3 regions of the Kitasatospora sp. NPDC059812 genome follow, and region 2 is predicted to be linked to each of the others. Evidence: riboswitches for the same ligand, from Rfam matches in the RefSeq annotation. Region 2 holds a riboswitch; each other region holds the start of a gene.
The links. A riboswitch is a leader RNA that binds a small molecule or an ion and turns the genes downstream of it on or off. The one in region 2 is predicted to bind thiamine pyrophosphate.
Positions count from the first base shown of each region.

Region 1: linked by a shared signal. The riboswitch ahead of thiC (phosphomethylpyrimidine synthase ThiC) and the one ahead of thiO (glycine oxidase ThiO) in region 2 are both predicted to bind thiamine pyrophosphate.
Region 3: linked by a shared signal. The riboswitch ahead of ACFV6D_RS10095 (purine-cytosine permease family protein) and the one ahead of thiO (glycine oxidase ThiO) in region 2 are both predicted to bind thiamine pyrophosphate.

Region 1 is NZ_JBHWIO010000033.1:13,178-16,981, reverse strand. It holds gene thiC (phosphomethylpyrimidine synthase ThiC) at 115-1,998, opposite strand; TPP riboswitch at 1,994-2,128, opposite strand; gene ACFV6D_RS18485 (DUF5326 family protein) at 2,268-2,468, opposite strand; gene tenA (thiaminase II) at 2,685-3,353, opposite strand; gene ACFV6D_RS18475 (cupin domain-containing protein) at 3,434-3,751, opposite strand.
Region 2 is NZ_JBHWIO010000001.1:98,208-111,898, forward strand. It holds gene pknB (Stk1 family PASTA domain-containing Ser/Thr kinase) at 1-1,545, opposite strand, end outside; gene ACFV6D_RS00450 (thiazole synthase) at 1,665-2,462, opposite strand; gene thiS (sulfur carrier protein ThiS) at 2,464-2,733, opposite strand; gene thiO (glycine oxidase ThiO) at 2,730-3,905, opposite strand; TPP riboswitch at 3,909-4,021, opposite strand; gene ACFV6D_RS00465 (NAD(P)/FAD-dependent oxidoreductase) at 4,106-5,314, shown strand; gene ACFV6D_RS00470 (Rv2175c family DNA-binding protein) at 5,357-5,722, shown strand; gene thiE (thiamine phosphate synthase) at 5,722-6,372, shown strand; gene ACFV6D_RS00480 (polyprenyl synthetase family protein) at 6,429-7,535, opposite strand; gene metF (methylenetetrahydrofolate reductase [NAD(P)H]) at 7,742-8,662, shown strand; gene ACFV6D_RS00490 (hypothetical protein) at 8,880-9,782, shown strand; gene ACFV6D_RS00495 (NAD(P)/FAD-dependent oxidoreductase) at 9,801-11,297, opposite strand; gene ACFV6D_RS00500 (DUF4126 domain-containing protein) at 11,530-12,171, opposite strand; gene ACFV6D_RS00505 (SAV_6107 family HEPN domain-containing protein) at 12,755-13,321, shown strand; gene ACFV6D_RS00510 (methyltransferase domain-containing protein) at 13,367-13,691, shown strand, end outside.
Region 3 is NZ_JBHWIO010000013.1:125,106-138,796, reverse strand. It holds partial or broken gene ACFV6D_RS10100 (hypothetical protein) at 1-642, opposite strand, end outside; TPP riboswitch at 958-1,105, shown strand; gene ACFV6D_RS10095 (purine-cytosine permease family protein) at 1,098-2,564, shown strand; gene ACFV6D_RS10090 (glycerophosphodiester phosphodiesterase family protein) at 2,644-3,468, shown strand; gene ACFV6D_RS10085 (ATP-binding protein) at 3,645-4,316, shown strand; gene ACFV6D_RS10080 (DUF5926 family protein) at 4,423-5,406, shown strand; gene ACFV6D_RS10075 (bifunctional DNA primase/polymerase) at 5,613-6,290, opposite strand; gene ACFV6D_RS10070 (PP2C family protein-serine/threonine phosphatase) at 6,904-8,340, shown strand; gene ACFV6D_RS10065 (aminopeptidase P family protein) at 8,477-9,976, shown strand; gene ACFV6D_RS10060 (hypothetical protein) at 10,029-11,483, opposite strand; gene ACFV6D_RS10055 (RNA polymerase sigma factor) at 11,480-12,154, opposite strand; gene ACFV6D_RS10050 (helix-turn-helix domain-containing protein) at 12,388-13,446, shown strand; gene ACFV6D_RS10045 (MerR family transcriptional regulator) at 13,510-13,691, opposite strand, start outside.

The DNA.
Region 1 (3,804 bases), on a different contig from region 2:
TAGCTCGGCGACCGACTCCCCCGGTGGCCCGCGTGCAGCCCCGTGGCCCAGGCATGCCGAAGCGCTGCCACAGGAACAGCGAGACACCCGGAGCAGCGCTTCGACAGAACGACGTCAGTCGGCGAGGGGGAGGTAGACCCGGTTGCCCTGGGCGGCGAACTCGGCGGACTTCTCCGCCATGCCCGCCAGGGCCTCGGCGTCGAACTCGGTCTCCACGGCGCTGGAACCGTCACCGTGCTCGGCGCGGATCTTCTGACTGATCTTCATCGAGCAGAACTTCGGGCCGCACATGGAGCAGAAGTGGGCCGTCTTGGCGGGTTCGGCGGGGAGGGTCTCGTCGTGGAAGGCGCGGGCGGTCTCCGGGTCGAGGGCCAGGTTGAACTGGTCCTCCCAGCGGAACTCGAAGCGGGCGTCGGAGAGGGCGTCGTCCCAGTCCTGGGCGCCGGGGTGGCCCTTGGCGAGGTCGGCGGCGTGGGCGGCGATCTTGTAGGTGATCACGCCGGTCTTGACGTCGTCGCGGTTGGGCAGGCCCAGGTGCTCCTTGGGCGTGACGTAGCAGAGCATCGCGGTGCCCCACCAGGCGATCATCGCGGCGCCGATGCCCGAGGTGATGTGGTCGTAGCCGGGGGCGACGTCGGTGGTGAGCGGGCCGAGGGTGTAGAACGGCGCCTCGTCGCAGATCTCCTTCTGGAGATCCATGTTCTCCTTGATCTTGTGCATCGGGACGTGGCCCGGGCCTTCGATCATCACCTGGACGTCGCGCTCGCGGGCGATCCGGCCGAGTTCGCCGAGGGTCTGCAGTTCGGCGAACTGCGCCTCGTCGTTGGCGTCCGCGATAGAACCGGGGCGCAGGCCGTCGCCGAGCGAGAAGGTGACGTCGTAGCGCGCGAGGATGTCGCAGAGCTCCTCGAAGTTGCTGTAGAGGAAGTTCTCCTGGTGGTGCGCCAGGCACCAGGCGGCCATGATCGAGCCGCCGCGCGAGACGATGCCGGTCTTGCGGCGGGCGGTCAGCGGGACGTACCGGAGCAGGACGCCGGCGTGGACGGTCATGTAGTCGACGCCCTGCTCGCACTGCTCGATGACGGTGTCCCGGTACACCTCCCAGCTCAGGTCCTCGGCCTTGCCGTCGACCTTCTCCAGGGCCTGGTAGAGCGGCACGGTGCCGATCGGCACGGGGGAGTTGCGCAGGATCCACTCGCGGGTGGTGTGGATGTTGCGGCCGGTGGAGAGGTCCATGACGGTGTCGGCGCCCCAACGGGTGGCCCAGGTCATCTTCTCCACCTCCTCCTCGATCGAGGAGGTGACGGCGGAGTTGCCGATGTTGGCGTTGATCTTCACCAGGAAGTTGGTGCCGATGATCGCCGGCTCCACCTCGGGGTGGTTCACGTTGACCGGGATGACGGCCCGGCCGCGGGCCACCTCGGCCCGCACGTACTCGGGGGCGAGGCCCTCGCGCAGCGCCACGAACTCCATCTCGGGGGTGACCACGCCCCGTTTGGCGTAGGCGAGTTGGGTGACGGCGGCACCGCCGCGGCCGCGCAGGGGGCGGCGCGGGCGGCCCGGGAAGACGGCGTCCAGGTTGCGCAGGTTCCCGCCGCGCGGCGAGGTGTGCTTGATCCCGTCGTCCTCGGGGCGGGCCTCGCGGCCGTCGTACTCCTCGACGTCGCCGCGCAGGCGGATCCAGGCGTCGCGCAGGGCGGGCAGGCCGCGCCGCACGTCGGGTTCGTAGGCCTGGTCGGTGTACGGGCCGGAGGTGTCGTACAGCGGGACGGTCCTGCCGTTGGTGAGCTGCACCTCGCGGTACGGGACCCGCAGGTCGGGCCGGGACCCTTCGCGGTAGGCCTTGCGCCAGGCCGGGGTGGGGTAGCCAGTACCGGCGCTGGTGACGGTGGCGGTGGCGGTGGCGGTGGCGGCCTCGCCGGCCTCGCTGCCGCCGGCCTCGGTGCCGCTGTTCCCGGTGTTGCGGGCAGGCTGCGGCTGTGCTTCGAACGTGGTCATCTGACCTCAAACTCCCTACGCCGGCATTACCCGGTCAGGTTCCTGCGGTCGACGCAGCCGTCGGTCCGTCCGTCGACGTTCCGGTCAGCGCCCTCTCAGCCCGGTGCTCCGAGCTCCCGCGTCGGCAGGCGGTGTTGCCTGCACATGACGCCCAACACCGTAGCGAGCCGATCGCCGCAGGTCCAGCACGCCTCCGGCCGGCCGGACGCCGCGCCGGGAACGCCGAAGGCCCGGCCCCCCGTCCAGGGGGCCGGGCCTCGAACGGTTGCTCAGCCCTTGGCGGCCTTCTTCACCAGGACCACCACGGCGGCGGCGATACCGGCGACGACCAGCACCTTGATCATGATGCTCAGCAGGGCGCCGACGACACCGAAGACGAATCCCACGATGTTCCAGAGCAGCACCAGGACCAGCACCGGGATGACGATGTTCCGCACCCAGGAGGGCAGCGACTTCCAGAGCTCAGCCATGACCGTTCCTTCTCTCCCCGTGGGGTCGGCTGCCGTCCGGTGCCGCATCCCGCTTGCTTTCGGTACTTCGATCGTACGGGGACACGAGTGCCGGAACGAGGCCCGATGGCCCGGAGAGAACCCCTAGATCACCCCGACCCGGGGCCCAGGGGAGACCCGGGTACGGGCCTCGGGGACGACCCCCGGAAAGGGCCCCGCACCCCCTGCGACCAGCGGTCAGACCGGCCAGCGCTCGCCGCGCCAGGCGGCGTCCCAGAACATCCACTCGTAGCGCGAGGTGGTCGTGAAGTGCTCGACGACCCGGCGCCGTTCGGCCGGGGAGATCTCCTCGCCGAGACGGTCGGTGAGCGCCAGCACCCGGCGGACGACGGACTGGAACGCCTCGTCGCCGTAGGTGGCGATCCACTTGGCGTACAGCGGGTCGGGGGAGCCCTGGGCGAGCAGCGCCTCGCCGACCCGGGCGTAGATCCAGTAGCAGGGCAGCACCGCGCCGACGGCCTCGGCGAAGGAGCCGCCGTAGACGGTGGCCAGCAGGTAGCTGGTGTAGGCCCGGGTGGTGGGCAGCACCGGTTCGGCGGCGGCCTGCTCGGCGCTGCCGCCGAAGGCGGTCAGGAACTCGGCGTGCATGCCCTGTTCGGCGGCCAGCGCGCCGACCGCGTCGTCGGCGAAGGCCCGCACGTCCTCCTCGCCGGGCGCCTTGGCGGCGCAGACGGCGAGCGCGCGGGCGTAGTCGCGCAGGTAGTGCGAGTCCTGGACGACGAAGTGGCGGAAGGCCGCACGCGGCAGGGTGCCGTCGGTGAGGCCGCCGATGAAGGGGTGGGCGAGGATCTCGGCGTACACCGGCTCGATGGCCGCCCAGAGTTCTTCCGTCAGGCTCTTGCTCATGCCCAGGACCCTAGACGGTCGGCCCCGGCCGGCCCGCGGACGGTCAGTCCCCGGCCGGTTCCCGATCGGTCCGCAGACGGTCAGCCCTCGGGCGGGGAGAACACCACCAGGACCCGCAGCTCCTCGGTGACGTGGTGGAAGCGGTGCTCGGTGCCGGCCGGGACGTAGACGACGGTGCCGCGCCCGACCGTGGCGGTCTCGGCGCCGACGGTCAGTTCGGCGCGGCCGCTGATCACCTGGTAGATCTCGTCCTGGTCGTGCGCGGTCTGCGGGTCGGTGTCGCCGGGGGAGAGCGCGTAGAGCCCGGCGGACATCCGCGGTTCGCGCAGGAAGCGCAGGTACGCGCCGTCGTTCGCCGCGCGTTCGACGTCCAGTTCGTCCAACCGGAACAGCTTCACCGCTGCTCCCCTCCTTCGTCCATCCACCGTGCGGGCCACGGGCATTCAACACC
Region 2 (13,691 bases):
CAGCTGCCCGGCCGCCGGCGAGCTGCTGATCACCACGCCCTCCGGCACGGTGTCGTCGTACGTCCCGGTCACGCCGCCCCTGGTCAGCTGGGCCGCGGTCAGCGCGTCGGCGGCCTGGTCGGCGGTCTTCCCGGTCAGGTCCGGCACCGCGATCCGCTTGGGGCCCCTGGAGACGGTGACCGTCACGGTGTCGCTCTTGCGGGTCCGCGCACCCACCCCGGGGTCGGTGGCGATCACCTGCCCGGCCGGGACGCTCTCGCTGAACGCCTCGACGAAGCGGCCGTGCATGCCGTCCTTGTCCAGGATCCGCTGGGCCTCGGCCCGGTCCTTGCCGAGCACGCCGGGTACCGGCCCGTACAGTCCCTCGGACAGCCCGTACGTCGCGCCGCCGACCGCCAGCACCAGGGCGGTCAGCGCGGCCGCCCAGATCAGCGGCTTGCGGGGGAGGCGGCGCAGCAGGCCGGGCCGGCGCCCGTGCACCGGGGTCGGCTCGTCGTACGGGCGCGGCTCGACCAGCAGCTGGTCCAGCAGCTCCGCCGGCACGTCCAGCACGCTGGTGGGCTCCGGCGCCGCGGCGTCGACGGGCCCCGTCGGCGGCTGGATCACCGAGGTCGGCTCGCTGGTCGGGTAGCGCGGGCTGGGCCGGGTGGAGGCCGGCGGCTCGGCGTCCAGCTCGGCCGGGGTGAGCGTGCGGCGGAGCCGCTGGAGGGCGGCGAGCAGTTCGACCGCGTCGTACGGGCGGGCCTCGGCCGTCCGGGCGCAGGCGCCGGCCACTATGGCGTCCAGCCCGGGGCCGACGGCCGGGGCGATCAGCGAGGGGGCGGGGACGTCCTCGTGCAGGTGCTTGTACATGACCTGGACGGGGTTGTCGCCGGTGTGTGGGCGGCGGCCGGTGAGCATCTCGTAGAGCAGGATGCCGGCCGCGTAGACGTCGACCCGCTGGTCGGTGGGGGCGTCCGGGAGGATCTGCTCGGGGGCCAGGTAGGAGACGGTGCCGAGGACCGTGCCGCCGGTCGCGGTGCTGGTCGAGGTGGGCGCGCCGTCGGCGGTGCCGAGGACCCGGACCAGGCCGAAGTCGGCGACCTTGACCAGTCCGTCCTCGGTGATCAGCACGTTCTCGGGCTTGACGTCCCGGTGCACCAGCCCGGCCCGGTGGGCGGCGCCGAGGGCGGCCAGCACCGGCTCCAGCACGTCCAGCGCGGCCCGCACGGACAGTGCGCCGCGGTCGCGCAGCAGGTCCCGCAGGGTGCGGCCGGGCACGTACTCCATGGCGAGGAAGACGTTTGCGCCGTCCGCGCCCTGGTCGAAGACGTTCACCACGTTCGGGTGGGAGAGCCGGGCGACGGCCTTGGCCTCGCGGATGAACCGGGCGGTGAAGCCGTCGTCCCCGGCCAGCGCGGGGTGCATCACCTTGAGGGCGACGACCCGGTCCAGCCGGGTGTCGGTGCCCCTGTAGACGGTGGACATCCCGCCGGTCGCGATGCGCTGCTCGACCCGGTACCGGCCGTCGAGCAGGGTACCGATCAAGGGGTCGTGCAATGCCATGTCCACCCGGAGAGTCTAGGGCCGCAGGCGGCAGCGGGACCCGGAGGACATCGCCTCCGGGCCCGGCTGTGCCCGGTTTGTGACACGGCACACGCGGCGGGTGCCCGGGCGCCAGGGCGTCAGAACGCCGGGTGCTCGCGGGTGTCCAGCTCCGCCCGGCCGGCCATCGCCGAGGAGGCCTCGGCGTGGAACCGGCGCGGGATGCGGCCGGCCCGGTGGGCGAACCGGCCCGCCTCGGCGGCGTGCCGCATCGCCTCGGCCATCAGCACCGGGTCCTGCGCCCTGGTCACCGCGGAGGCGAGCATCACCGCCGCGCAGCCCAGCTCCATCGCCAGCGCGACGTCCGAGGCGGTGCCGGCGCCCGCGTCCAGGATCACCGGGACGCCCGCGCCCTCCACGATCAGCTGGAAGTTGTGCGGGTTGCGGATGCCCAGGCCGGAGCCGATCGGCGAGCCCAGCGGCATGATCGCCGCGCAGCCGACGTCCTCCAGCTTGCGCGCCAGCACCGGGTCGTCGTTGGTGTACGGCAGCACCGTGAAGCCGTCGTCGACCAGGGTCTCGGCGGCGTCCAGCAGCTCGATCGGGTCCGGCAGGAGGGTCCGCTCGTCGGCGATCACCTCCAGCTTCACCCAGTCGGTGCCGAGCGCCTCGCGGGCCAGCCGGGCGGTCAGCACGGCCTCCCCGGCGGTGAAGCAGCCCGCCGTGTTGGGCAGTACCCGGATGCCGTTGCGGGTCAGCACGTCCAGGACGGAGCCCTGGGTGCCGGCGTCGACCCGGCGCATCGCCACGGTGGTCAGCTCGGTGCCGGAGGCCAGTAGCGCCCGTTCCAGGATCTCCAGGCTGGGTGCGCCGCCGGTGCCCATGATCAGCCGGGAGCCGAAGGACGCCCCGGCGATGGTCAGCAGGTCGTCGGCCATGTCAGCCTCCCTGGACGGCGGTGAGGATCTCGATCCGGTCGCCCGTCGACAGTTCCGGGGCCGGCCACGAACTGCGCGGCACCACGGCCTCGTTGAGGGCGGCGGCGACGCCGCTGTGGGCGGTGCTGAGGGTGGCCACGACCTCCGCGAGGGTGGTCGTGGTGGACACCCGGCGGGGCTCGCCGTTGACGGTCAGCGCGATCTCGGCCGGTGCGGTCCGGGCTGGGGTGGTCTGGGCCGGTGTGGTCTCGGGTGGTGCGATCTCGGTCATGCGGAGGCCTTCGTGGTGGAGCGGTCGGGGGAGAACCGGGTGGGTGTGAACGGCTGTGCGAGCTCGGGGAGTTCGCCGGTCGCCAGGTACTCGGCGAGCAGGTCGGCGGTCACCGGGGTGAGCAGCACGCCGTTGCGGTAGTGGCCGGTGGCGGCGACCAGCCCGGGCAGCGCGGTCGGGCCCAGCAGCGGGGCGTTGTCCGGCGAGCCGGGCCGCAGCCCGGCCGAGGTCTCCAGCAGCGGGAGTTCGGTGATGCCCGGCACCAACTCGTGGGCGTCGCGCAGCAGTTCGTACACCCCGCCGGCGGTGACGGTGGTGTCGTAGCCCTGCTCCTCGGTGGTCGCGCCGATCACCAGCTCGCCGTTCTCCCGGGGCACCAGGTACAGGTGCTGCCCGCGCACCACCGCGCGGACGTTGCGGGACAGGAACGGCCGGTACGCCTCGGGGATCCGCAGCCGCAGGATCTGCCCCTTCACCGGGCGGACGGCCGGCAGCACGCCCTCCGGCAGTCCGGGCAGCCGGTGGCTGTGCGGGCCGGCCGCGAGCACCACCTGGTCGGCCCTCGGGGTCTCGCCGGTGCCGAGCCGGGCGCCGACCGCGCGGCCGCCCTCGACCAGCAGCCCGACGGCCTCGGCACGGTGGACCACGACCCCGGCGAGCTCGCAGGCGGCCACCAGGGCGGTCAGCAGCCGGCGGGGATCCACCTGGTGGTCGTCCGCGACGTGCAGGCCGCCGCGTACGCCGGGGGCGAGCATCGGCTCCAGCCTGCGGGCCTCCCGGCCGGTCAGCCAGGACGAGTCCAGGCCGAGCCGCTGGTGGAAGGCGTGCAGCTCGCGCAGTTCCTCGCGGTCGTCGGAGTCCAGCGCGACGGCGATCGTGCCGCACCGGCGGTACCCGGTGTCCAGGCCGCCGCTCGCCTCGGTGAGCTCGGCGGCGAAGTCCCCGTACCGCTGGTTGGAGGCCATGCCGAGGCGCAGCAGCGGCTCCTCCCCGTACTGCAGCTCGGTGACCGGGGCGAGCATCCCGGCCGCGACCCCGGCCGCCCCGCCGCCGGGGGAGGGGTCGACCACGACGATGTTCCGCAACCCGCGCTGCGCGGCGCGCCAGGCGACGGCGAGGCCGATGATGCCCCCGCCGATCACCAGCACATCGGCGTGGGTTTCCTCGGGCAAGCGTGACAAGGCTGCTCTTCTCCCTTCGCCGGAATGACCCGGATCAGGTTCGGACGGTCGCGGGCCGTGCCAGCCCGCCTCTCAGCCCGGTACGCCGGGCTCCCGTGATGGTGCCCCCACCATAACGCCGGGGGCGGGCCCGGCCGAAGGCCCGTATGCGGGGTGGACGGGCCGGTGGCCCCGGCAGGGCGCTGAGTACAGTGACGGGCGTGGCAGAGCTGAACGCAACGGATCAGGTGGTTGTCGTCGGGGCCGGGCTGGCCGGGGCGCAGTGCGCCCTGAAGCTGCGGCAGGGCGGCTGGCGGGGGCGGATCACGCTGGTCGGGGAGGAGCCGCACGCGCCGTACGACCGGCCGCCGCTCTCCAAGGACGTGCTGCTCGGCAAGGCCGACGCCACCACCCTGGACATCGACTACCCGCACCTGGGCATCGAGCTGCTCACCGGCCGCCGCGCCACCGGCCTCACCCCCGGCGTGCTGCACACCGGCGCCGGCGACCTCCCGTACGACGCCCTGGTGATCGCCACCGGCGCCACCCCGCGCGCCCTGCCCGGCGCCGAGCGCGCGCACCTGCTGCACACCCTGGACGACGCGCTGGCGCTGCGCGCCCTGCTGCGGCCCGGCCTGCGGCTGGTGCTGGTCGGCGCGGGCTGGATCGGCGCCGAGGTGTCCACCGCCGCCCGAGCGGCCGGCTGCGAGGTGACGGTGGTCGAGGCGGGCCCGGCGCCCGTCCCCGGCGCGCTGCCGGCCGAGGTCGGTTCGGCGATGGCCGCCTGGTACGCCGAGGCCGGTGTCGACCTGCGCTGCGGGGTCGGCGTGGCCGCCGTCGAGGCGGGCGCGGTGCTGCTCGCGGACGGCTCGCACCTGCCCGCCGACGAGGTCGTGGTCGGCGTCGGCGCCCGGCCCGCGACGGGCTGGCTGGCCGGTTCCGGTGTCGAGCTGGACGGCACCGGCGCCGTCCTGGTGGACGGGCGGCTGCGCACCGGCCTGCCCGGCGTCTTCGCGGCCGGGGACTGCGTCAGCTACCCGTCCGCCCGCTCCGGCGCCCGGCTGGCCGTCCAGCACTGGGACCACGCGTTGCAGTCCGGCGAGGCCGCGGCGGCCGCCGTCCTCGGCGCGGACGCGCCGCCGTACGACCCGGTGCCGTACTTCTGGTCGGAGCAGTTCGGCCGGATGGTCCAGTACGCCGGGCGGCACGCCGAGGGCGACGAACTGCTGTGGCGGGGCGGCCCGCAGGACGCCTCCTGGACGGTGCTCTGGCTGCGCGACGGGGTGCCGAGCGCGCTGCTGGCCGTCGACCGGCCGCGCGATCTGACCCAGGGCCGCCGGCTGATCGAGCGCGGCACCGCGCTGGACCGGGCCCGCGCGGCGGACCCCTCGGTGCCGCTGAAGTCGGCGGTCGCGGGGTAGCGGCTGGTGCGCGGGGGGCTGTGGAGGTGGCAGTCTGGTGGCGTGAGTGAGATTGAAAGCAAGATTGAAGCCCTGGTTTCCGAGTGGATGTACCTGCCCGACATCTCGGAGCAGTGGGGGGTGCGCGTCACCGAGGTGCGCGACCTGGTCCGCACCGGCGGGCTGATCGCCGTCCGGCGGGGCCCCAACAAGTCGCTGCAGGTCCCTGCGGCGTTCATCGACGGCCAGGGGCTGGTCAAGCACCTGTCCGGCACCCTGACCGTGCTGCGCGACTGCGGTTACAACGACGTGGAGATCCTGGAGTGGCTCTTCACCGAGGACCCGTCGCTGCCCGGCAGCCCGATCCAGGCGCTGCAGGAGAACCGCGGCACCGAGGTCAAGCGGCGCGCCCAGGCGATGCTGATCTGATGGCGGCGGACACGCCGCGCCGGCGGCTGGCCGACGCCCGGCTGTACCTGTGCACCGACGCCCGCCGGGAGCAGGGCGACCTCGCCCAGTTCCTGGACGCGGCGCTGGCGGGCGGGGTGGACATCGTCCAGCTCCGGGACAAGGGCCTGGAGGCCAAGCAGGAACTGGAGGCCCTGGAGGTCTTCGCGGACGCCTGCCGCCGCCACGGCAAGCTGCTGGCCGTCAACGACCGCGCCGACGTCGCGCACGCGGCCCGGCCGGACGTGCTGCACCTCGGGCAGGACGACCTGCCGGTGCCGGCCGCCCGGGCGATCCTCGGCGACGAGGTGCTGATCGGCCGGTCCTGCCACGCCGAGTCCGAGGTGGACGCGGCGGTCGCCGAGCCCGGCGTGGACTACTTCTGCACCGGCCCGGTCTGGCCGACCCCGACCAAGCCGGGCCGCCCGGCGCCGGGCCTGGGCCTGGTCTCGTACGCGGCGAAGCAGAGCACCGACCGGCCGTGGTTCGCCATCGGCGGCATCGACCTCGGCAACCTCGACGAGGTGCTGGCCGCCGGCGCCCGCCGGATCGTCGTGGTCCGCGCCATCACGGCCGCCGACGACCCGCAGGCCGCCGCCGCCGAGCTCGCCCGGCGGGTGCGCTCGGCCTGACGGCCCCGGGGGCCGTCACCGTTCTCCGTACCTGCGGATCCTCTTGCGTGCGGATCTCAGTACTTGCGGACGGTGGCGGCCTCGGCCAGGGCCAGCAGCACCGTGCGGGCCTGCTCGTCGGCCAGCGGCGCCGCCTCCAGCGCGGCCAGGGACTGCCGCATCAGCTCGTCGATCCGGCGCTCCACCCGCTCGGGCGCGCCGCTGCGGGCCACCAGGTCGCGCAGCCCGGCGACCTCCTCGGGCACCAGGTCCGGCGCGCCGAGCCGCTCGTCCAGGTGTCGGGCGTCGGCGGCCGGCAGGCCCCGCATCGCGTGCGCCACCAGCAGGGTGCGCTTGCCCTCGCGCAGGTCGTCCCCGGCCGGCTTGCCGGTGACCGCCGGATCGCCGAAGACGCCGAGCAGGTCGTCCCGCAGCTGGAAGGCCTCGCCCAGCGGCAGCCCGAACGCCCCCAGCGCCGCCACCAGCTCCGGGCCGGCCCCGGCCAGCAGCGCGCCGACCTGGAGGGGGCGCTCGATCGTGTACTTCGCCGACTTGTAGTGCAGCACCGTCTGCGCCCGGTCGAGCGCGCCCTCGTCGGCGGAGTCGCCGGCCACCGGCTCCAGGACGTCCAGGTACTGGCCGACCATGACCTCGGTGCGCATCAGGTCGAACACCGGCTTGGCGGCCAGCACGGCGGCCGGCTCCAGGCCCGAGCGCAGGAACAGCTCGTCGCACCAGATCAGCAGCAGGTCGCCGAGCAGCACCGCCGCCGAGGCGCCGTACTGCTCGCGGTCGCCGCGCCAGCCGTTCGCCCGGTGCAGCGCCTCGAAGCGGCGGTGGATCGAGGGCAGGCCGCGGCGGGTGTCGCTGCGGTCCATCAGGTCGTCGTGCACCAGGGCGCTCGCCTGGAGCAGTTCCAGCGCGGCCGCCGCGTTCGCGATACCCTCGCCGCCGGCCGGGCCGCCGGCGCCGCGCCAGCCCCAGTAGCAGAAGGCCGGGCGCAGCCGCTTGCCGCCGTCCAGCAGGAAGTCGCGCAGGGCGTCTGCGGCGGGCACGAGCTGCGGGGAGATCTTGTCCAACAGGGCGGACTGGCCGTCCATGAACGCGGCGAGGGCGGCGTTGACGCGCGCGCGGACGTCCTCCACGTCTATGGGGTTGGCCGGCCGGTTGCTGGACGAGGTCACGATGAGGCTCCGCTGGTTCGCTGGGGTGCAGCAAGCGTAGCGGGGTAGCTGGGAACGGATGTGCGAGCCGGCGTGCGGGCCGGCGGGCGCGGGCTTCGAGCGCCGGTCGGAATTCGTCGGACCACGGACGGAGTATCGTCCACCGCTTGTCTCAATCCGTGGTACCGAGTTGTCCGGCCCCTTCGAACGCCCGATAACCTGCCAGCATGGCACTCGGCATCGCTTCCACCAGACCGGACCGCGCACTGACGGTCCGCGAACTCCTGGCAGCCGGAAAGCGGTCCTTCTCCTTCGAGTTCATGCCCCCGCGCACCGAGGTCGGCGAGCAGAGACTCTGGGACGCCATCCGCCGGCTCGAACCGCTGGACCCCAACTTCGTCTGCATGACGTACGGCGCGGGCGGCTCCTCGCGCGAGCGCACCGTCAACATCGTCGGCCGGATCGCCACCGAGACCACGCTGACCCCGGTCGCCCACCTGACCGCCGTCGACCACTCGATCGCCGAGCTGCGCAACATCATCGGCCAGTACGCCGACCAGGGCGTGCGCAACGTCCTCGCCGTCCGGGGGGACCCGCCCGGCGACCCGATGGGCGAATGGGTCAAGCACCCCGACGGCGTCACGTACGCGTACGAGCTGGTCGAGCTGATCAAGGGCATCGGCGACTTCTGCGTCGGCGTCGCCGCCTCGCCGAACATGCACCCGCGCTCCACCGACTGGGACGAGGACATCCGGCACTTCGTCGGCAAGGTCCGGGCGGGCGCCGACTACGCGATCACCCAGATGTTCTTCGAGGTCGACGACTACCTGCGGCTGCGCGACCGGGTCACCGCCGCCGGCTGCGAGACGCCGATCATCCCGGAGATCATGCCGGTCACCAACGCCAAGCAGCTGGAACGCTTCCCCCAGCTGAGCGGCTCCGCCTTCCCCGCCGACCTGGAGGCCCGGCTGCGGGCCGCCGTCGACGACCCGGCGGCGCTGCGCGCGATCGGCATGGAACACGCCACCGCGATGGCCGAACGCCTCCTCGCCGAGGGCGCGCCGGGCCTGCACTTCATCACGCTCAACCACTCCACGGCGACGCTGGAGATCTACCAGAACCTCGGCCTGCACCAGCGCCACGCGTAGGCCCCGTCCGGCGCCGTCGGGGGCCCTGCTCCGGGCAGACCGGGGTCCGCGAGCCCGGACGTTCACCGGCCCGTCACCGCCCCGACGGTGACGGGCTCGGTCGTGTGCGCCCCGGCCGCGACCGGCGGGAACGCGATGCGGTACCCCGGCCGTTGAACCGGTACAGTCGCCGCACACGCGCGGCGAGCGCGGGCACGCGACTGGAGGTAGCGGGCGGATGGGCATCGGATACCTGCTGCTGTACGTCGCGTTGGCGGTGGTGGCGCTCTGGCTGGTCGCCGAGGTCCTGCTGCAGAACCGGGCCCCGCTGCACTGGCGGGCCCTCGCCCTGGTCGGCTTCCTCGGGGTGGCCGCCGGCATGGTGCTCGGCTCCGTCCCGGTGATCGGCGCCGGCGCCGCCCTCTTCGCGGCCGGCCAGACCTTCGTCACCCTCTCCGTCAAGCGCGGCTACCGGGCCGGCTGGTCGCTGCGCAAGGCCGACGGCTCGCTGCCCGGCCCGCTCGCCAAGGTGCCCCTGCTCGGCGCCCTCACCGGCGGCGCGGCCGCCGTGGCCGCGGTCGAGGACACCGAGAAGCGGATCGGCGAGGTCAGCGCCGTCGAGGAGGCCCCGGTCGCCGCCCCCGTCCTTGCCCCGGTTGCCGAGGACATCCCCGAGGTCGAGCAGACCGCCGCCTTCGAGATGCAGGAACTCACCCAGGACGGCGTCTACGCGCCCGCCTACTACGAGCAGCAGCAGGCGCCGCACGACCCCTACGCCGAGGCCTACCAGTCCGGCTACGACAACGCCGCCCAGCCGCAGCCGGCCTACGAGCAGCAGCAGTGGCAGAGCCAGCAGCAGCCCGCCTTCGCCTACGACCAGGGCTACGGGGCCTACCCCCAGCAGCCCGATCCGTACAACGGCTACCCGCAGCAGGACCAGTACCAGTCCTACCCGCAGCAGCAGCCCGGCTGGGAGCAGCACCCCCAGCAGCAGTGGCAGACCCCGCAGCAGCACCCCGAGCAACACCTGGAGCAGCACCCCGGCCAGCAGCCGGGCCAGCACCCCCAGGGCATCCCGCAGCAGCAGTCCTACGACCACACGTACGGCTACCAGCAGCAGAACACCTGGCCCCAGGGCTGAGTTCCGGCGCCAGGGCCGCTACGCCGGGCCGATCAGGTTGGCGGCGATGCAGGCGGACATGCCGGTCCGGGCCAGTCCGCCGCCGGGGTGGGCCGCTCCGCCGATCAGGTAGAGGCCGGGGACGGGCGACTCGTTGGCGGGCTGGAGCCATCCGCCGCCGTCTCCGGCGAGCGCGGGGCGGGGGACCGACCCGCCGAGGGCGCCGGTCTCCCGGCGGGTGTCGTCCGGGGTGCGCACGACCCGCCACAGCACCCGTTCGCGCAGGCCCAGGCCGGCGGCGTCGGCGTGCGCCAACAGCTGGTCCGCGTAGCGCTCGGCGACCCCGGGCGCCGTCCAGTCGACGTCGCCCTGGGCGGGGACGGTCGCGGTCAGCACCACGCTCTCGTGCGCGTCGTCGGGGCGCAGCGAGGGATCGTCCGGGCGCAGCACCTGGAGGGTGGGGCGCTCGCAGGGCGGGGCCGAGAGGGTCAGGGCGTCCCGCTCGGCCGCCGGGTCGGCGGCGTGCACCACCGTCCGGTGCGGGGTGCCGGCCGGCCGGGCGCCGCTCAGCGCGAGCAGCACGCTGAACCGGCCGGGCACCTCGGACGGCTCCCCGTGGCCGGGTCCGAGCTCCGGCCACCGGGCGAGACCGTCACGGAACAGGGTCCTGGCGTCCATCGAGGAGACCACCAGATCCGCGTCGATCCGGCCGCCCGGGGTGTCGACGCCGCAGGCCCGGCCGTCCTCGACCAGCACCTCGGTGACCGGGGTGTCGAAGCGGAACTCCACCTTGCGCAGCTCGCAGCGCCGGTGCACCGCGTCCGCCAGGGCCCGCAGGCCGCCCCGGACGTACCAGACGCCGAAGGACTGCTCCATGTACGGCAGCACGGTGGCCCCGGCGGGGGCGGAGCCGGGGGGCAGGCCGAAGCGTAGGGCGTGCTCCGCCAGCAGGGCGGTGAGGCCGGGGTGGCCGCCGAGTTCGCGGGCGGCGACGTCGGCGAGGGTCCACGGGCGGGGCCGGCCGAGCCGCGCGAGCAGGCCGCGCCGGGGCGGGACGGGGTAGGGGTCGGTGTGCAGCGGCGACCGGTCGGCCGGGAGCGGCTCCTCCAGGAGCGGGCGGCGGGTGGCCTCCCAGACCGTCCGGCCGTGGTTCATGACCGCGCTCCAGCGGGCGCCCGAGCCGGCGCCGAAGGCGGCGTCCAGGGCCTGGCTGACGCCGCCGCGGGAGGCGTTGGGCAGGCTGACGGCGGTGCCGTCCGGGAACAGGTGCCGGCTCTCCGGGTCCACCGGGGCGAGGTCGACGAGCTGTTCCAGCGGCTCCTTGCCGGTCTTCAGCGCGAGGTCGCGGTAGACGGCCGGGAGGGTCAGCAGGCCGGGGCCGGTGTCGAAGGCGAAGCCGTCGCGCTCGTACCGGCCGACCATGCCCCCGTACGTGCCGCCGGCCTCGCAGACCGTCACCCGGTGTCCGAGGGTGGCCAGCCTGGAGGCCGCCGCGAGCCCGCTCATTCCTGCGCCGATGATGACGATCCGTGCCATGGCACCTGATCCTAGGGCGTGTCTGACAATTCCCGCCGGGCGCGCGACGCCGGGCATCCCGCCTGGACGCACCGGCGAAACGTCCAAGTACGGCCCAGTACGAGGACGCTTCGCCGGCACGCCCAGCCGGGCGCCCAACGCCGCGCGCTGATCCGACGCGAATTGTCAGACACGCCCTGGGCCGTGACCTGGGCCGTGACCTGGGCCGGGCCGGGCCCGGCGGGCGCCGTCCTCAGCGCCGTGGGACGTACGGCCGGTCCGCCTCCTGTTCGCGGGCGGCGGACCGGGCGTCGCGGGCGGCGCGGCGTTCGCGGCGGCGGGCCCGGAAGGCGCGGATCCGGTTGACCGCGAACCAGACCAGCAGCAGGCCGACGGCGAGCAGGACGGCGGCGATCGAGGCGGCCAGCCAGGGGTGGAAGATCGCCAGGGAGACCAGCCCGGCCACCGACACGTCCTCCGCCATGCTGACCGCGATGTTGCTGGCCGGCTCGGGCGAGGTGTTGACCGCCATCCGCAGCGAGGCCTTGACCAGGTGGCTGACCAGCGCCGTGGTGCCGCCCATCGCGCCCGCCGCGACCTCGCCGAGCGAGCCCGGGTCGGTGCTCGCGATCAGCGCGCCGACGGTGGCGCCCGCGATCGGCCGGATCACGGTGTGCACGGAGTCCCAGAGGCTGTCGACGAACGGGATCTTGTCGGCCACCGCCTCCAGCAGGAACAGCACGGCGGCCGCGGCCAGCACGTCGGTGCGCTCCAGTGCGGGCGGCACCGAGTCCGCGCCGCCGAAGCGGCCCAGCAGTCCGAGCAGCAGCACCACCGCGTAGGCGTTGATGCCGCTGGCGAGTCCGCTGGTGAAGATCAGCGGCACGATCGTCATGGCTTCCCCCTCCTCATCGCTTTCCCCCTCCTTCTCGTGGCCGTGGCCGGGCCGCCCGGGCCACGGCCGTACCGTACCGGGACGTGCCGGGTCGGCCCGCCGGTTCCGGCCACGCCAGGGCCCGGGGCCGACGGATCTGAGTACGCGTACTCAGATCCGGGGTTGAGTACGTCAGCGGATGGCCCGCCGACCTGCCGGGACGGGAGAGTGGTGGCACCGGGACGGCGGCGCGTCGGGCGCCCCGCCCCGGACGGCGGATCCGTCCGCCCAGCCGGCAGATGAGGGGTCGGCGGGGCGGCGGCGGAGATCCGCCACTGGAGCCGGTCACGGGCCCTGCACCGCCGACACGGGGCGGCGGAGCGGGCCGGGGGGAGACCGGCCACCGGAAGGGGGAGCTGGCCACCGCCGCCTGTGGGGAACGGCGGAGCGGCGGCGTACGGCGGCGGCACAGGACCTGGGGGGACAGGCCGGTGCCCGCCGCCGCTCACCCGTTCCGGGCCGCGTTGTCAGTGGTCCCGTTCACGATGGAGGGGCACGGACCGCCCGGTCCGCGCGCTGCCTCGGAACGGGGGAGACCATGACCATCAGCCGTCCTGAGCCCGTCACCGCCCGCCTCCACTCCACCGCCCTGCCGTCCTCCCCGGGCGGGCGCCCGGGTGGCGGGGACGTCCACCCCGTGCTGCGCCGGACCGCCGCGCCGCCGGCCGCCCTCGACCTGCTCGCCGACGCCCACCGCACGCTCGCCCGGGCCCGCCTCCTGGAGGACCCGCTGGAGCGGTACGCCACCGCGCACCTGGCCGCGCTGCGCACGGTGGCGGCCGTGCTCGCGGTGCGCGGGCGGCCGGAGAAGAGCCCGCGCCGGCGCAAGGCCATCCGCAGTGCCTGGGAGGTGCTGCCCGAGATGGCCCCCGAGCTGGCCGAGTGGGCGCTCTACTACGCCGCCGGCGCCCGCCGCCGGGCGGCCGCCGAGGCCGGGATCAGGGGCGCCGCCTCGGCCCGTGACGCCGACGACCTGGTCCGCAACTCCGCCCTGTTCCTGCGCCTGGTCGAGCGCCTGCTCGGCCTGCGCCCGGCCCCGCCGGCCCCGCGGCTTCCGCTGGACGGCGACGACCCGCCGGGGGTGACGGGCCCGGCCACCCGCCCGGTCTAAGGTGGAGGCATCCTGATCGATCTGCATGTGCCGAGGAGCCCCGCCTTGTACCCGACGCGTCCCCGCAGTGCCCTGCGTACCGCCGTGGTGTGGGAGGTGGTGCGGGCCGCCCTGGAGAAGCGGGCGGCCGAGCTGGACCAGCCGGTGCTCGACGTGGTCGACACCGGCGGCGGCACCGGCAACTTCGCCGTGCCGGTGGCCAAGCTCGGCCACCGGGTCACGGTGGTCGACCCCAGCCCGGACGCGCTGTTCGCGCTGGAGCGCCGGGCCGCCGAGGCCGGGGTGACGGAGCTGGTCCGGGCCGTCCAGGGCGACACCCAGACGCTTCCCGAGCTGGTCGCCCCCGGCACCGTGGACGCGGTGCTCTGCC
Region 3 (13,691 bases), on a different contig from region 2:
CGGGCCCCGCCCCCCGCCGCCGGCGCGGGGGGGGGCCCCCCCCCCGCCGGGGGGCGGGCCGGCGCCGAACGGGTGGTGGCCGGGCGCGGGGTGCGCGGCGGGCGCGCCGGGGGCGGCCGGGGTGCCGTACGGGTCGTGCGGGCCGGCGGCGGGGACGCCGTGGGCCGGGGTGGCGTACGGGTTGGCACCCGGCGGCAGGGCCGGGCTCTCGGCGACGGGTGCGACAGGTGCGACGGGTGCCGCCGGCGCGGCCGGGACCGGCGGGGCGGGCGGCAGGACCGGCGGCGGCGCGTCGATGTAGCCGGTGGCGGCGTCGACCGGGGCGGCCGGCGCGTCGGCGACCGGCGCGGCCGGGGCCTGCGGGGCCGTCTCCGGCGCGGGGACCTTGGTGAAGGCCACGGTGGGCTGGTACCCGCCCTCGGCCGGAACACCATCGGTCGGCGCGCCTTCGGTCGGCGCGGCCTCAGCCGGTGCGGCCTCGGCGGCCGGCGCGGCCGCGGGCTCGGGGACCCGGCCGAAGGCCAGTGTCGGCTGGTGCCCGCCCGAGGCGTGGCCGTCGGAAGCGGGAACAGCCGCCGCCTGGCCGCCCGAGGGCTGCTCCCCCTGCGGCCCGGTGGGCCCAACCTCGCGCTCGGTGCTCACGAACGACCTCCATAGCTGACAGAACCAAGGACCATAGTTTTTCGTACTGCCGATTCGATTGCCGTAAGGACCCCTCTGAATAACTCATAAGAATCCTTAGCCGCCGCCGACAGCCGGGCCGCCGACCAGGCTGTCCTGCGCCGACGACCGAGCCGGCGACCGAGCCGACGAGCAACTCGACGGCCGAACCGACGACCGAACCGGCGACCAGGCCGACGACCGGAGGCTCCCCCACCTCCGCCGGACGTCCCGCGATGCGGGCCGCACACCCCGTGGCCTTGGCGTTCACCCCCGGGCCGGTTAGCCTGTCGCTCACAACTGACACGCGGGAGCTTGGACCGACCAGGCTGAGAGTGCGCTGGTCGACCGTACGCCACGGGATCGTGGGCGGACCGTCGAGGGGGCGCAGACCGCCGGAACCTGTCCGGGTAATGCCGGCGTAGGGAGTATCGGCCATGTCGCCTGCTTCGCCATCCTCTTCTTCGGGCGCGCCCGCGTCCAAGGGTTTCCCCGAACCGTCCCCGACCGCTCACGACGGTGACAGCGATGACAGCGGTCGCACGGGCCCCACCGACACGGCGACCGCCCTCCTGGACCGCCCGGAGCGTGCCGAGGCACCGCTCGTACTGGACACCGAGCCGCCGCGCACGCTGCGCTTCCGGGACCACTTCGCGCTCTGGATGAACCTGGGCGTCAGCCTGATCGGCTTCTCCACCGCCGCGACCGTGCTCGGCGCCAAGGGCAGCGAGCTGTCGCTGGCCGCCGCGGTGACCGCGATCGTGGCCGGCACCGTGGTCGGCACCGCGATGCTCGGCGTGGCCGCGCTGATCGGGGCCCGTACCGGTGCGCCCGCGATGGCGAACCTGCGCGGGCTGTTCGGCACCCGGCTGTCGTACGTCCCGACGGTGCTGAACATCGTCCAGTGCGTCGGCTGGGGCGTGTTCGAGCTGCTGACGATCGCGGCGGGCGCGCAGACCGTCGCCCACACCGACGGCTACCGCTGGCTGTTCGTGCTCCTGGCGGGCGCGCTGACCACCGCGCTGACCATCTGGCCGCTGGGCTCGATCGCGGTGCTGCGCCGCTTCGTGGCCGGTGCGGTCGCCGTCGCGATGGTGTACTTCACCGTCCAGTTGGGCCGCCAGGGGGTGCCCGACCCGGGCGCCGGCAACTGGCACGGCTTCCTGGGCGCCACCGACGCGATGATCGCGGTGTCGATCTCCTTCGTCCCGTTGGCCGCCGACTACACCCGGCACTCGCGCACCGCGCGCTCGGCGTTCTGGGGCAGCTTCTCCGGCTACACGATCGCCCAGGTCTGGTGCTACGTGCTCGGCCTGATGGCCCTGCTGCAGTCCGACGGCGACCCGAACAGGATCTTCGACTCCTTCCTCGGCGTCTGGGCCGGCTGGCTGTTCCTGCTGGTGCTGGTGCTGCGCGAGACGGACCAGTCCTTCGCCAACGTGTACTCGACCGCGATGTCGGTGCAGAACCTGCTGCCGAAGGTGGACCGCCGGGTGCTGACCGGCGGGATCGGCCTGCTGATCACCGTGCTGGCGCTGCAGATCGACAAGTTCACCGACACCTACACCAACTTCCTGGGCCTGATCGGCTCGGTCTTCGTGCCGCTGCTGGCGGTGCTGGCGGTGGACTACTTCTTCGGCGCCGGCCGGTACGGCTGGAACCTCTCCGCCGACGCGCCCTCGCGCCGCCTGATGCTGCTGCCGTGGGTGCTGGGCTTCGCGGTCTACCAGTTCATCGCGCCGACCGCGGTGGCCGGCTGGTGGACGGACTTCTGGACCTCCGCCCAGGACGCCCTGCACTTCACCCCGCAGGAGTGGACGTCGGCCTCGCTGTTCGCCTTCCTGGTGCCGGCCCTGGTCACCTGGGCGCTCACCCCGCTGACCCGCAGGGCGGCGCGGAGCTGACCGACCGGCACCGAAGACGGCCCCGCGGATTGGGGCCGTCTTCGCCTGCGCGTCACTTCCGCCGCCTATCGTGGGGCCCGTGACCAGCACAGACCCGTCCTCGACGGCGGCGCGCACCACGCCGCCCGTCCAGGTGATCGCCCACCGCGGTTCCTCGCACGCCCTGCCCGAGCACACCCTGGCGGCGTACCGGCGCGCGCTCGACGAGGGCGCGGACGCGGTCGAGTGCGACGTCCGGCTGACCGCCGACGGCGAGCTGGTCTGCGTGCACGACCGCCGGATCGGCCGGGTCTCCAACGGCCAGGGCACCGTCTCGGCGATGACGCTGGCCGAGCTGGAGGCGTACGACTTCGGCGCCTGGAAGACCGGCCGCCCCAGCACCGACCCCGAGCTGCGCGGCGTGCTGCGGCTGGAGCGGCTGCTGGAGCTGGTGGTGGACTGCGGCCGCCCGGTGGACCTGGCGATCGAGACCAAGCACCCGGTGCGCTACCGCGGCCGGGTGGAGGCCGAGCTGCTGCGGACGCTCGAACGCTTCAAGATCGGCGCGAGCCGGGAGGGCGAGCGCCCCTCGGCCCGGATCATGAGCTTCTCCTCGGTGGGGCTGGACCGGGTGGCGGCCTCGGCGCCGGAGTACCGGCGGGTGTTCCTGTTCGAACGGACCCTGCCGCTGGTCGGCCGGCTGCGCCCGGGCTCCCCGCTGCCGGGCGGGGCGCGGATCGCCGGGCCGGGCATCGACCTGGTGCGGGCCCGCCCGCAGCTGGTGACGCGGCTGCGCGAGCTGGGGCACGAGGTGCACGTGTGGACCGTGGACGAACCGGCCGACGTGGAACTGTGCCTGGAGCTCGGGGTGTCCGCGATCATCACCAACCGGCCCGCCGAGGTCCTGGCGCAGCTCGGGCGGTGATCCGCCGTCGGGCGGCGGGCCGCCCGCAAATCCACCCGCAAAGCCCGGACACAACCTGATCGTTCTGGTCGGCAGTCAAACCTTCCGGGCCCGTTATTGCCGGAATTCATGCACCGGGGCGACGCAGGGTGAGCACGGAATGACCTCAGGTCCACCCTCGGTCGCAATCGCTTGAAATGTCCTCGCGGGATCGTCCGGCGGTCGTTTCCGACGCATTACCAAGGGGCATCTCTCCCTCGGCATACGCTGAAGGAGGTCCGGGGGTGGCGTTGATGGTGGCGCGTGAAGTGCCGACTTCATCGACCATGGCAGTGCCGCACGGCCCGGCGAGTGTCGGGGTCGCACGGCGCCGACTGCGTCGAGATCTCGGCGACCGGCAGATACCGGAGCCGGTCATTGATGATGCCGTATTGATCCTTTCCGAACTGCTGAGCAACGCCTGTCGGTACGCCCGTCCGCTCGGCCCGCTGCGGGCCCTGGGGCGCGGCGCGCGGGCCGAGGTGGTGGACCAGCTGCTGGTCGGCGTCCCCTCCGGAACGCACCCCGCACCGGGCGGCCGGGAGCGCGAGGAGCACGGGAGCGGAACGGACGGCGGCGTGCTGGTCCGCTGGCAGCTGCACGCCGACGGCGTGCTCACCCTGGAGGTCACCGACGGCGGCGCGACCACCCGGCCGCTGCCCGCCGGCCCCTCGCTGACCTCGCGCGGCGGTCGCGGCCTGAACATCGTCGGCCAGCTGGCCAGCGACTGGGGCGTGCGCGACGCGCCCGGCGAGGTGACGGTCTGGGCGGCGCTGCCCGCCCGGGCCCGGCACGCCCGGCGCACCGGTGGTGACGCCCGCAGCGCCTGAACCGACGCGCGCCCCCCACCCGTCCGCCCGGCGCGTGCCCGCGCGCCGGGGGAACGTCAGTAGGCTGCCCGGAGCAAAGGACCACCGTTCCCGGGAGAGCCGCACCATGGGCAAGAAGGCCGCCAAGAAGGCGCCGCAGCGTCAGTCCACCACCGCCGTCACGGGCGAGGTCCCCGTGGTGGGGGCCCGCGAGAACTGCCCCTGCGGTTCGGGCCGCCGGTACAAGGCCTGTCACGGCCGGGAGGCCTCGCACGCGGTGCAGGAGCTGGTGCACCGCCCGTTCGAGGGCCTGGCGGGCGAGGCCGACTGGGTCGCGCTGCGCGAGCTGGTGCCCGCCGCCACGGTGCCGCTGACGCTGGCCGCCGGGGTGGCCGAGGGCGCCACCGGCGACGTCCCGTCGGTGACCCTGGCCACCGTGCTGCCGCTGGCCTGGCCGGCCCTGCGCCGCCAGGACGGCTCCATCCTGCTCGGCCTGCAGACCCAGTCCTCCTCCGGCGACCTCAGCCGCGACCTCGCGGACGCCCTGGAGCTGGCGCTGGCCACCGAGCCGGGCAACCCGGTGCCGTCCCGCCGGACCGAGGCGGGCGGACGCCGGCTCCAGGACCTGCTGGACGTCAACGCCGCGTTCACGCCCGCCGTGCACACCGGCTTCGAGTTCTGGCTGGAGGACGCCGAGACCGCGACCGGCGAGGTCGCCGCCTCCCTGGAGCGCGCCAACGCCTCGGCCATCCCGACCGAGAAGCTGGCGAGCGCCGACGCCGCCTACTGGTGCGGCACCCCCGACAAGAACCACCTGCGCTGGGTGATGACCGTGCCCGAGGAGCGGCTGCTGGACGCGCTGGCCCGGTTGAGCGCCGCCGACCAGTCCTCGCTCGGCCCGGACACCCGCCTGGTCGGCTCGTTCCGCGCGCACGGCCTGACCGTCCCGGTCTGGGACCTCCCGCTCGCCATGACCGCCGCCGACTGCGAGAAGCCGGCCGCCGAGTTCGCCGAGCGGCTGGCCTCGGTGCTCGCCGACGAGACCCCGTTGACCGCCGAGGAGCGGCGCGCCCGCGCGAACCTGGTGAACCGTCAGGTCACCTTGAACTAAAGCGCCCGGGATCCGGGTGATACGCGTCACATTGTCGCCATGAAGCCGCAATTTCCGGGCGGGCAGGGCCTCTTGGAAATTGGCGCGGGCGCGGATCCTTGTTACTGTCTAAAGAGTCCGGCCGCTGGTGCATCCCCCGTCGCCAGCGGCCGGATCTTTTGTTTTCCGCAGGGCCCCGACGAGCGGCCCGGGAACGGACCGGCGGATCAGTACGCCGAGCGACCGCTGCCCAACCGGACCGTCGCCTCCACCAACTCGCCCAGCAGCGGCCCGACCTGCGGCAGCCACACCCCGCCGTCGGCGTCCGGGCACGGGGCCAGCACCCAGCGCACCCGGCCGGCCGCCCCGCCGGGCGGCAGCGGCAGGAAGCCGTCCACCCCGTGGTAGCGCAACGAGCCTGGCACCCAAGGGAGTTGAGCGAGCATCTCGCCGAGCGCGTCCAGCGAGTACGGGGCCACCAGCAGCGCGTACCGGCCCGGCATCGCCAGCACCGGACCGAGCGGCAGCCGCAGCGCGCCCAGGTAGACCAGCGCCCGGGCGCCGGCCGCCGCCGGCAGGCTGACCGCCGAGACCACCGAACCGGTGGCGGCCAGCACCGGAGCGTCCGGGCTCTGCCGCTCCCACCACCAGCGCACCATCCGGGCGTCCGTGGTGGCGGCCAGCAGCGACGGGTCGTGCGGGTGCGCGCCCGGCACGACGCAGTCCTGGTCGCCGCAGGAGCACTGGCCGCCGCGCAGAACGGCCCCCGGCACCACGGGCCAGCGGTGGTCGACGGCGGCCGTCAGGGCCGCGGCGAGCCGGGCAGGGCGCTGACGTGCGACGTCGTCCTGGACGGGGTGGTGGGGAGTGGCGGGCGGACACGGATCTTTCGGGTTCTCACGCATGGCGCTCGTTCCTTTCCCTGACCGCTCGGTTCGCTCCGGCCCGTCGGCACCGCCGGGACTCGTCACGCGGACCCGCGGTGGCACGGCCCCGGCGGCGCGAAGGGGGGCGGGCGGCATGGCGGGCGGCGTGGCGACGACGTGGATCACGGTGTGGAGCACGACATGAGAAGGGCCGCGCACTGAAACAGCCCCTGGAACGAGAATCCCGTATGCGACCGGATGGACGCCGCCCGGGCGCGCTTGGTTCCACCGTACGAGTGAGAGACTTCCGGCCAGCCCGGGTCCCGGGCGGCGCGGGCATACGATCCGGACGGCCGCCGGGTCCGTCCCCTCCGTTCTGCCCGCTCCCGGTCCCCTCCATGCCTCCCGACCGGACCGGCGCGCGGCCAGGCCGTACGCGCCCCCCGACCGGGTCTCGCGGATGTGGAACAGGCCACCGCGTCGTCCTGGATCTGGACATGCCCCAAATGGCCTGTGTAGAAGTGGTGGCATTGCTGTCGATCAATGACGAGTAGTAGCGAATCGAGGCGAAACGCGCCCTTTGGCCGTCATCGCTCCACACCGGCCGTACCTGGGGGTTCCGCATGGCACGTAGCACGTCAGGAGTGGCGGCATGACCGAGTCCCACCCGTCGTCGTCGACACCCTCCGAGCCGGGCGAGCCCGGCAGCGCCGGCGGGCTGACCGTCCTCGACCCACCGGGCTTCCCCGGCCCCGCCGACGCGCAGGACAGCGCGGCGGACGTCCGCACGGCACCGGCCGCCGGGGTGCAGGACCGTTTGGCCGGACGACTGTCCGATTTCACCAGCCTGCACCGGCACACCGAACAGCTCGCCCGCGCCCGCGGCCTCGCCGCCACCCTGGACACCGTCCTCGCCTCCGGCGCCGCCCTGCTCGGCGCCCGCCGCGGCGTCCTGGTCACCCGGATGCCCGGCGGCAGGCCCGGCCAGCCCGTCGGCCTCGGCCTCGACCGCGCCAGCCTCGGCGCGCTGGAGACCGTCCCGCCCGAGCAGAGCCTGCTCGCCAGGCTGCTGCGCGAACAGGACCGGCCCGAACGGCTGCACTCCCCCGACCTCGCCGAGGACCCGGCCACCGGCGCCCGGCTGCGCGAACTCGCCGCCCAGCTCGGCCTCGGCGGCTGCTACGGCCTGCCGCTCGCCACCGAGGAGGACGGCCCGCTCGCCGCCGCCCTCTGGTTCTACGACGAACCCGCCGAACCCACCGAGCGCCAGCGCGAGCTCGCCCACCGCTACGCCGGGATCGCCGCCCCGCTGCTCGCCAAGCAGCTGGAGGCGGACAAGGTCCGGCGCACCACCGAGGCGCTGCGCCGCGGCCTGCTGCCCGACCGGCTCCCCCAGCCCGCCGGCCTGCGGCTGGCCGCCCGGATCCTCCCGGCCGGCCTGGACCGCTCCTGCGGCAGCGACTGGTACGACGCCATCCCGCTGCCGGACGGCACCGTCGGCCTCACCGTCGGCTCCGTCTCCGGCGACGGCCCCGGCGCGGGCCCCGGCTCCGCCCCCGGCGCGGCCGCCGCGATGGGCAGGATCCGGGCCGCGCTGCGCGCCTACGCCGTCCTGGAGGGCGAGGACCCGGTGTCCGTCCTCGGCGACCTGGAACTGCTGCTCAAGACCACCGAGCCGGCCCGCACCGCCACCGCCGTCTACGCCTGGGTGGAACCCGAGGAGCGCCGGATCACTCTGGCCGGCGCCGGCCACTGCCCGCCCGTCCTGGTCGGCCGGCACGGCGCCGAGTTCGTGGAGACCTCGCTCTCCGCCCCGCTCGGCATGCTGGCCTGCTGGGAGGCCCCCGGCGTCGAGCTCACCGCCGACCGCGGCGACACCCTGCTGCTCTACACCGAGGGGCTGGCCCGCCGCTGCGGCCCGACCCTGCACGCCGGCCAGGCCAACCTGCGCCGGGCCGCCGCCGACGCCCCGCGCGACGTGCGGATCGACCCGGACCGGCTCTGCGCCCACCTGCTGGCCGTCTGCCCCGACCCCGAGCCCGGACCGGCCACCGACGACCTGCTGCTGCTCGCGGCCCGCTTCGAATAGCCGCCCCGAACAGTCGTCCCGACCCCGAACGGGCGAGCGGCCGGGCGTCCGTACCATGGACGCACGGCCGCCCGCGCGTGTCGCGATCCGACACTCCCCCGAGGGGCGGCGGTACCACCCCAAGGAGGCGTTACACGTGACCGAGGACCGCACGCCCGCAGTGGCCGAGAACCCCGAAGCCGACGGCGGCGACGAGCCGCAGCAGTTCAAGGGCCGCAAGAACGGCCTGTACGGCGAGGTCTCCGACGAGCTGGCCGCCTCGATGAAGACCGGCTGGGCCGACACCGACCTGCACGGCCTCGTCCCGGTCGCCCAGGCCCCGTACGCGGCCGAGCGTCGCGCCCGGCTCTCCGCCGCCTACCCCGGCGAGCGGCTGGTCGTCCCGGCCGGCAACCTGCGGGTGCGCTCCAACGACACCGACTACAGCTTCCGCGCCTCCAGCGAGTACGTGCACCTCACCGGCGACCAGACCGAGGACGCCGTGCTCGTCGCCGAGCCCACCGGCGACGCCGGCCACGAGTTCGCCCTCTACCTGCTGCCCCGCTCCGACCGCGAGAACGGCGAGTTCTGGCTGGACGGCTACGGCGAGCTGTGGGTCGGCCGCCGCAACAGCCTGGGCGAGCAGGAGCAGCTGCTCGGCCTGCCGGCGCGCGACGTGCGCAAGGCCGCCGAGGAACTGGCCGGGCGCGCCAAGGACTCCGCGGTGCCCACCCGGATCGTCCGCGGCTACGACGCCGGCCTGGAGGACACCCTGGCCGACGTGCTGGACGCCGACCGGGACGCCGAATTCAAGGAGTTCCTGAGCGGCCTGCGGCTGGTCAAGGACGAGTGGGAGGTCGGCGAGCTGCGCGCCGCCTGCGACGCCACCGTCAAGGGCTTCACCGATGTGGTCCGCGAGCTCGGCCAGGCCGTCGCCACCTCCGAGCGCTGGATCGAGGGCACCTTCTGGCGCCGCGCCCGGGTCGATGGCAACGACGTCGGCTACGGCACCATCGCCGCCGCCGGCCCGCACGCCACCACGCTGCACTGGGTCCGCAACGACGGCGACGTCCGCCCCGGCGAGCTGCTGCTGCTGGACGCCGGCGTGGAGACCCACACCCTCTACACCGCCGACGTCACCCGCACCCTGCCGATCGACGGCCGCTTCAACGACCTCCAGCGCAAGATCTACGACGCCGTGTACGACGCCCAGGAGGCCGGCATCGCCGCGGTGAAGCCCGGCGCCCGCTTCCGCGACTTCCACGACGCCTCGCAGCGCGTGCTCGCCGAACGCCTGCTCGCCTGGGGCCTGCTGGACGCCTCGGCCTACGACGTCGAGAAGGTCCTGGAGCTGGGCCTCCAGCGCCGCTGGACCCTGCACGGCACCGGCCACATGCTCGGCCTCGACGTCCACGACTGCGCCCACTCCCGCCGCGAGGAGCACGCCGACGCGCTGCTGGTGCCCGGCATGGTCCTCACCGTCGAGCCCGGCCTGTACTTCCAGCAGGACGACCTGACCGTGCCGCAGGAGTACCGCGGCATCGGCGTCCGGATCGAGGACGACATCCTGGTCACCGCCGACGGCAACGAGAACCTCTCGGCCGGCCTGCCGCGCCGCGCCGACGAGGTCGAGGCCTGGATGGCCTCGCTGGCCTGATCCACCCTCCGAGGGCCCGGCCTCCCCGCGGTGGGGAGGCCGGGCCCTCGTGTCACTTGGTGACCTTGACGGAGATCTTCTTCTCGCCGAGCACGGTCAGCTTGCTTCCGTTGTACGGAAGCGTCACCTGCGCCGAGACCGGCATGTCCCCCGGGCCGTTCCCGGCGCCCAGGGTCAGCCGGTAGGTGACCTTCCTGGTCTGCCCCGGGGCCAGGGAGAACAGCGACGCCTGGTCCGCCACCGCGTAGCCCATGTCGCTGCCCGGCCCCATCGGCGCCGGCCGCCAGGTGTCACCGTCCTGACGCTCCAGCTTGCCGTCGTTGGGCCCCTGTACGACCTGCACCGGCGGCGAACCCGGGTAGGGCTCCGTGACGACCAGCGGCTGCAACCGGCCGTAGGTGTTCTGGCTGGTGTTCCGGAAGGTCACCGAGAAGGTGACGGCCGAACTCCCCGCCGTCAGCTGCTGACCGGCCGCCAGGCCGTCGAAGCTCACCGCGATGTCGTTCCGGTTGGCCTCCGTGGGCGGCGCCTGGCGGCCGCTCAGGTCGAGGGTGTTGACGATCGTCATCAGTCCGGGCTGGTAGTCGGCCTTGAGGCCGATCGCCGCGACGGACACGAAGTCCTTCGGCAGGGCCCACATCTGGGCCGTGAAGGCGTCGCCACCGCAGTTGATCTGCCACTGCGACTTGCGTGCGGCACGGCCTGCCACGGTGGGTGTGCTCCTGGTCGGGCCGACACTGTCGATCTGTCCGCTCCTGGCGAGCGTGGGGGAGTAGGACCACGCCGGGCACCAGGGCTGCGTGGACCAACCGCTGTCGGAATCCAGGTCGGGCAGCCTCGGCCAGGACTCCGACTCCTGGTCCAGGACCGTCAAGAGCACGCCGTGCGGCAGGCAGTCCCCGGCCGACGCGTCCTGCGGAGCACTCGGGCTCAGGATGCAGAGGCTGTTGGCGGCAGGATCCGGATTGACGGCCCGCCAGCCCGGCGGGATCTTGAACTTGACGCCCCGGAAGGGGTACGTCGTCCCGGCCGGCGCGGTGGTGGCCGGGGTGGTGGCGGGGGTGGTGGGCGGCGCCGTCGTCCGGGTGCCGACCGACGTCGGGTCGGAGAGCGGGGCCCCGGTCTCCGGGTCGGCGGCGGGACTGCCGGTGTCCGGCGAGGGGGCCGTGGGGGTCGGGGCGGCCGTCGGTTCGGGGGTCGGGCTCGGCGAGGTCGTCGTGGTGGCGGCCGGCGGGGGGACGTCCTTCCTGGCCAGCGGGTCGCCGTGGAAGGTGAGCAGGCCGATCGCCAGGGAGGCGGCCAGCGCGAAGACCGGCACGGCGGTCAGGTACACCGGGCGCAAGCGCCGCACCCGGCCGCGCGGCGGTTGCGCCGGGCGCAGGTCGTGCGCGGTGATCAGCGAGGTGCGGGCGTTCATCGCCTCGCGCAGCAGCCGTTCGGTCGCCGTCTCGGCCGGCCCGTCACCGTCTCGGCCTCCGCTCTCGCGGCCGGGGAGCTTGTCGGTCATCGAACCTTCTCCAGATGCTTTTCCAAGGCGTCCAGGGCCCGGCTGGCGGTGGACTTCACGGCGCCCCGGGACAGCCCCAGGGTCTCGGCGATCTGCGCCTCCGACAGGTCGGACCAGTAGCGCAGCACCAGCACCTCGCGCTGGCGGGGGGTCAGCTCCTGCATGGCCGCGAGCACCCGCCGGTGCTCGTCGTTGAGCACCGCGTGGTCCTCCGCGGAGGCGGCGTCGGGCTCGTGCGGCGGGACGTACTCGCGGGCGGTCTTCCGGCGGCGCAGCACCGACCGGGCGCCGTTGACCACCGCGGTGCGCAGGTACCCGAGCGCATTGTCCAGGTCGTCCAGGTGCTCGCCGTACCGCTGGTAGAGCTGGGTGAAGGCCTCCTGGACGACGTCCTCGGCCAGGTCCTGGTGGTCGACCAGGAGGACGGCCATCCGCACCAGGCCCAGCCGGTGGGCGTGGTACAGGTCGGTCAGGGTGGGCCGGTCCTCCGCGGGCCTGCGCCCGCCGCGCAGCAGCCGGAAGCCGGAACGGCGCTGCGCCGCCTGCTCGTCACCCGGACCGGCGGGCACCTCGTCGGCCTCCTGCGCGCCGAACAGCACGGCGACCACTCCGCGAACGGAGAAACCGCGCCCCCTCGTCGGCCCGGCGATCGGCCCGATGGCCATGGACATGCGCGTTTCCGCTTTCCCCCGGGACGGTGGCGGCTCTCGCCGGACCGTCAGGACTCCTGATCAAGATCGTGATCGGGGAGATCCTGACAGCCGCCCTCGGCCCGCCCCTCTCCGCCCCCGTACCAATGGACGTGTGACCGGGGTGGAGGTTGCAGGTGGATTCGAGCAGATTCCCGGCCGGCCGGAACGGCTACACTCACCGCCATCCCGCCACCCGTCAGCAGGGGGTCCGCATGACCGAGCAGCACGTCGAGGGCCCGGTCGGCACCGGGCCGGGCCCGGTGCCCGTCGCCATCGGCACCCGCCCGGAGCCGGTGCACCACGTCGCGGTGTACGCCTTCGCGGGCATGGCGCCCTTCGAACTCGGCGTGGTGGTGGAGGTGTTCGGGCTGGCCCGGCCCGAACTGGGCGGCCTGCTGGCAGCGCCCTGGTACGGGCTGAAGGTGTGCGCCGACCGGCCCGGGACGGCGCTGGACGCGGTGGGCGGGTTCGCGCTGACCGCCCGGCACGGACTGGACGAACTGGCCTCGGCCGACACCGTGGTGGTCCCCGGGGTGCCGAACGCGTTCAGCGGCGCGGTCTCCCCCGGGCTGGTCACCGCGCTGCGGACGGCGCACGAGCGCGGCGCCCGGATCGTCTCGATCTGCTCGGGCGCCTTCGCGCTGGCCGCCGCCGGACTGCTCGACGGGCAGGAGGCGACCACCCACTGGCGGTACGCCGACCTGCTCCAGCAGCGCCACCCGGACGTGCGGGTCAACCCGGACGTGCTGTACGTCGACAACGGGAACGTGCTCACCAGCGCGGGCAGCGCCGCCGGGATCGACCTCTGCCTGCACCTGGTCCGCCGCGACCACGGCGCCAAGGTCGCCAACAGCGTGGCCCGCCGCTTCGTGGTGGCGCCGCACCGGGACGGCGGGCAGGCCCAGTTCATCGAGGCCGCCGTCCGCCCGGTCGAGGAGGAGGACGACGGGGTCGCCCGCAGCATGCAGTGGGCGATGGGCCACCTGGCGTCCCCGCTGACCGTCCCGCTGCTGGCCCGCGCCGCCCGGATGTCGGACCGCTCGTACCTGCGGCACTTCACGGCCCGCAACGGCACCAGCCCGATGCGCTGGGTCGTCACCCAGCGCATCGCGGCCAGCCTGCCGTTGCTGGAGTCACCGGAGGGGACGGTGGAGGAGATCGCGGCGGCGGTCGGCTTCGAGAGCGCCGCGACCTTCCGCCACCACTTCGGCCGGGTGATGCGCACCTCCCCGACCGCCTACCGGCGCTCCTTCGGGCGCGGGGTCGCGTAGCCCCCCCGGCCACGCGGCCCGGCGTCCGGCGTCCGGCGTCCGGCGTCCGGCGTCCGGCGGCGACTATGCCTTCTCGTGCCGGTCCGCGTTGGCGAGGATGGCGTCGTGCAGCCACTGCGCCAGGCCCGGGGCGAGGTTCTCGTAGGTGGTGGTCCACCGCGGGTCGGAGACGTACAGCCCGGCCAGGCCGCGGTGGATGGTGAACGTGCAGTCGTAGAAGTTCTGGCAGATGTGCTGCCGGTGCG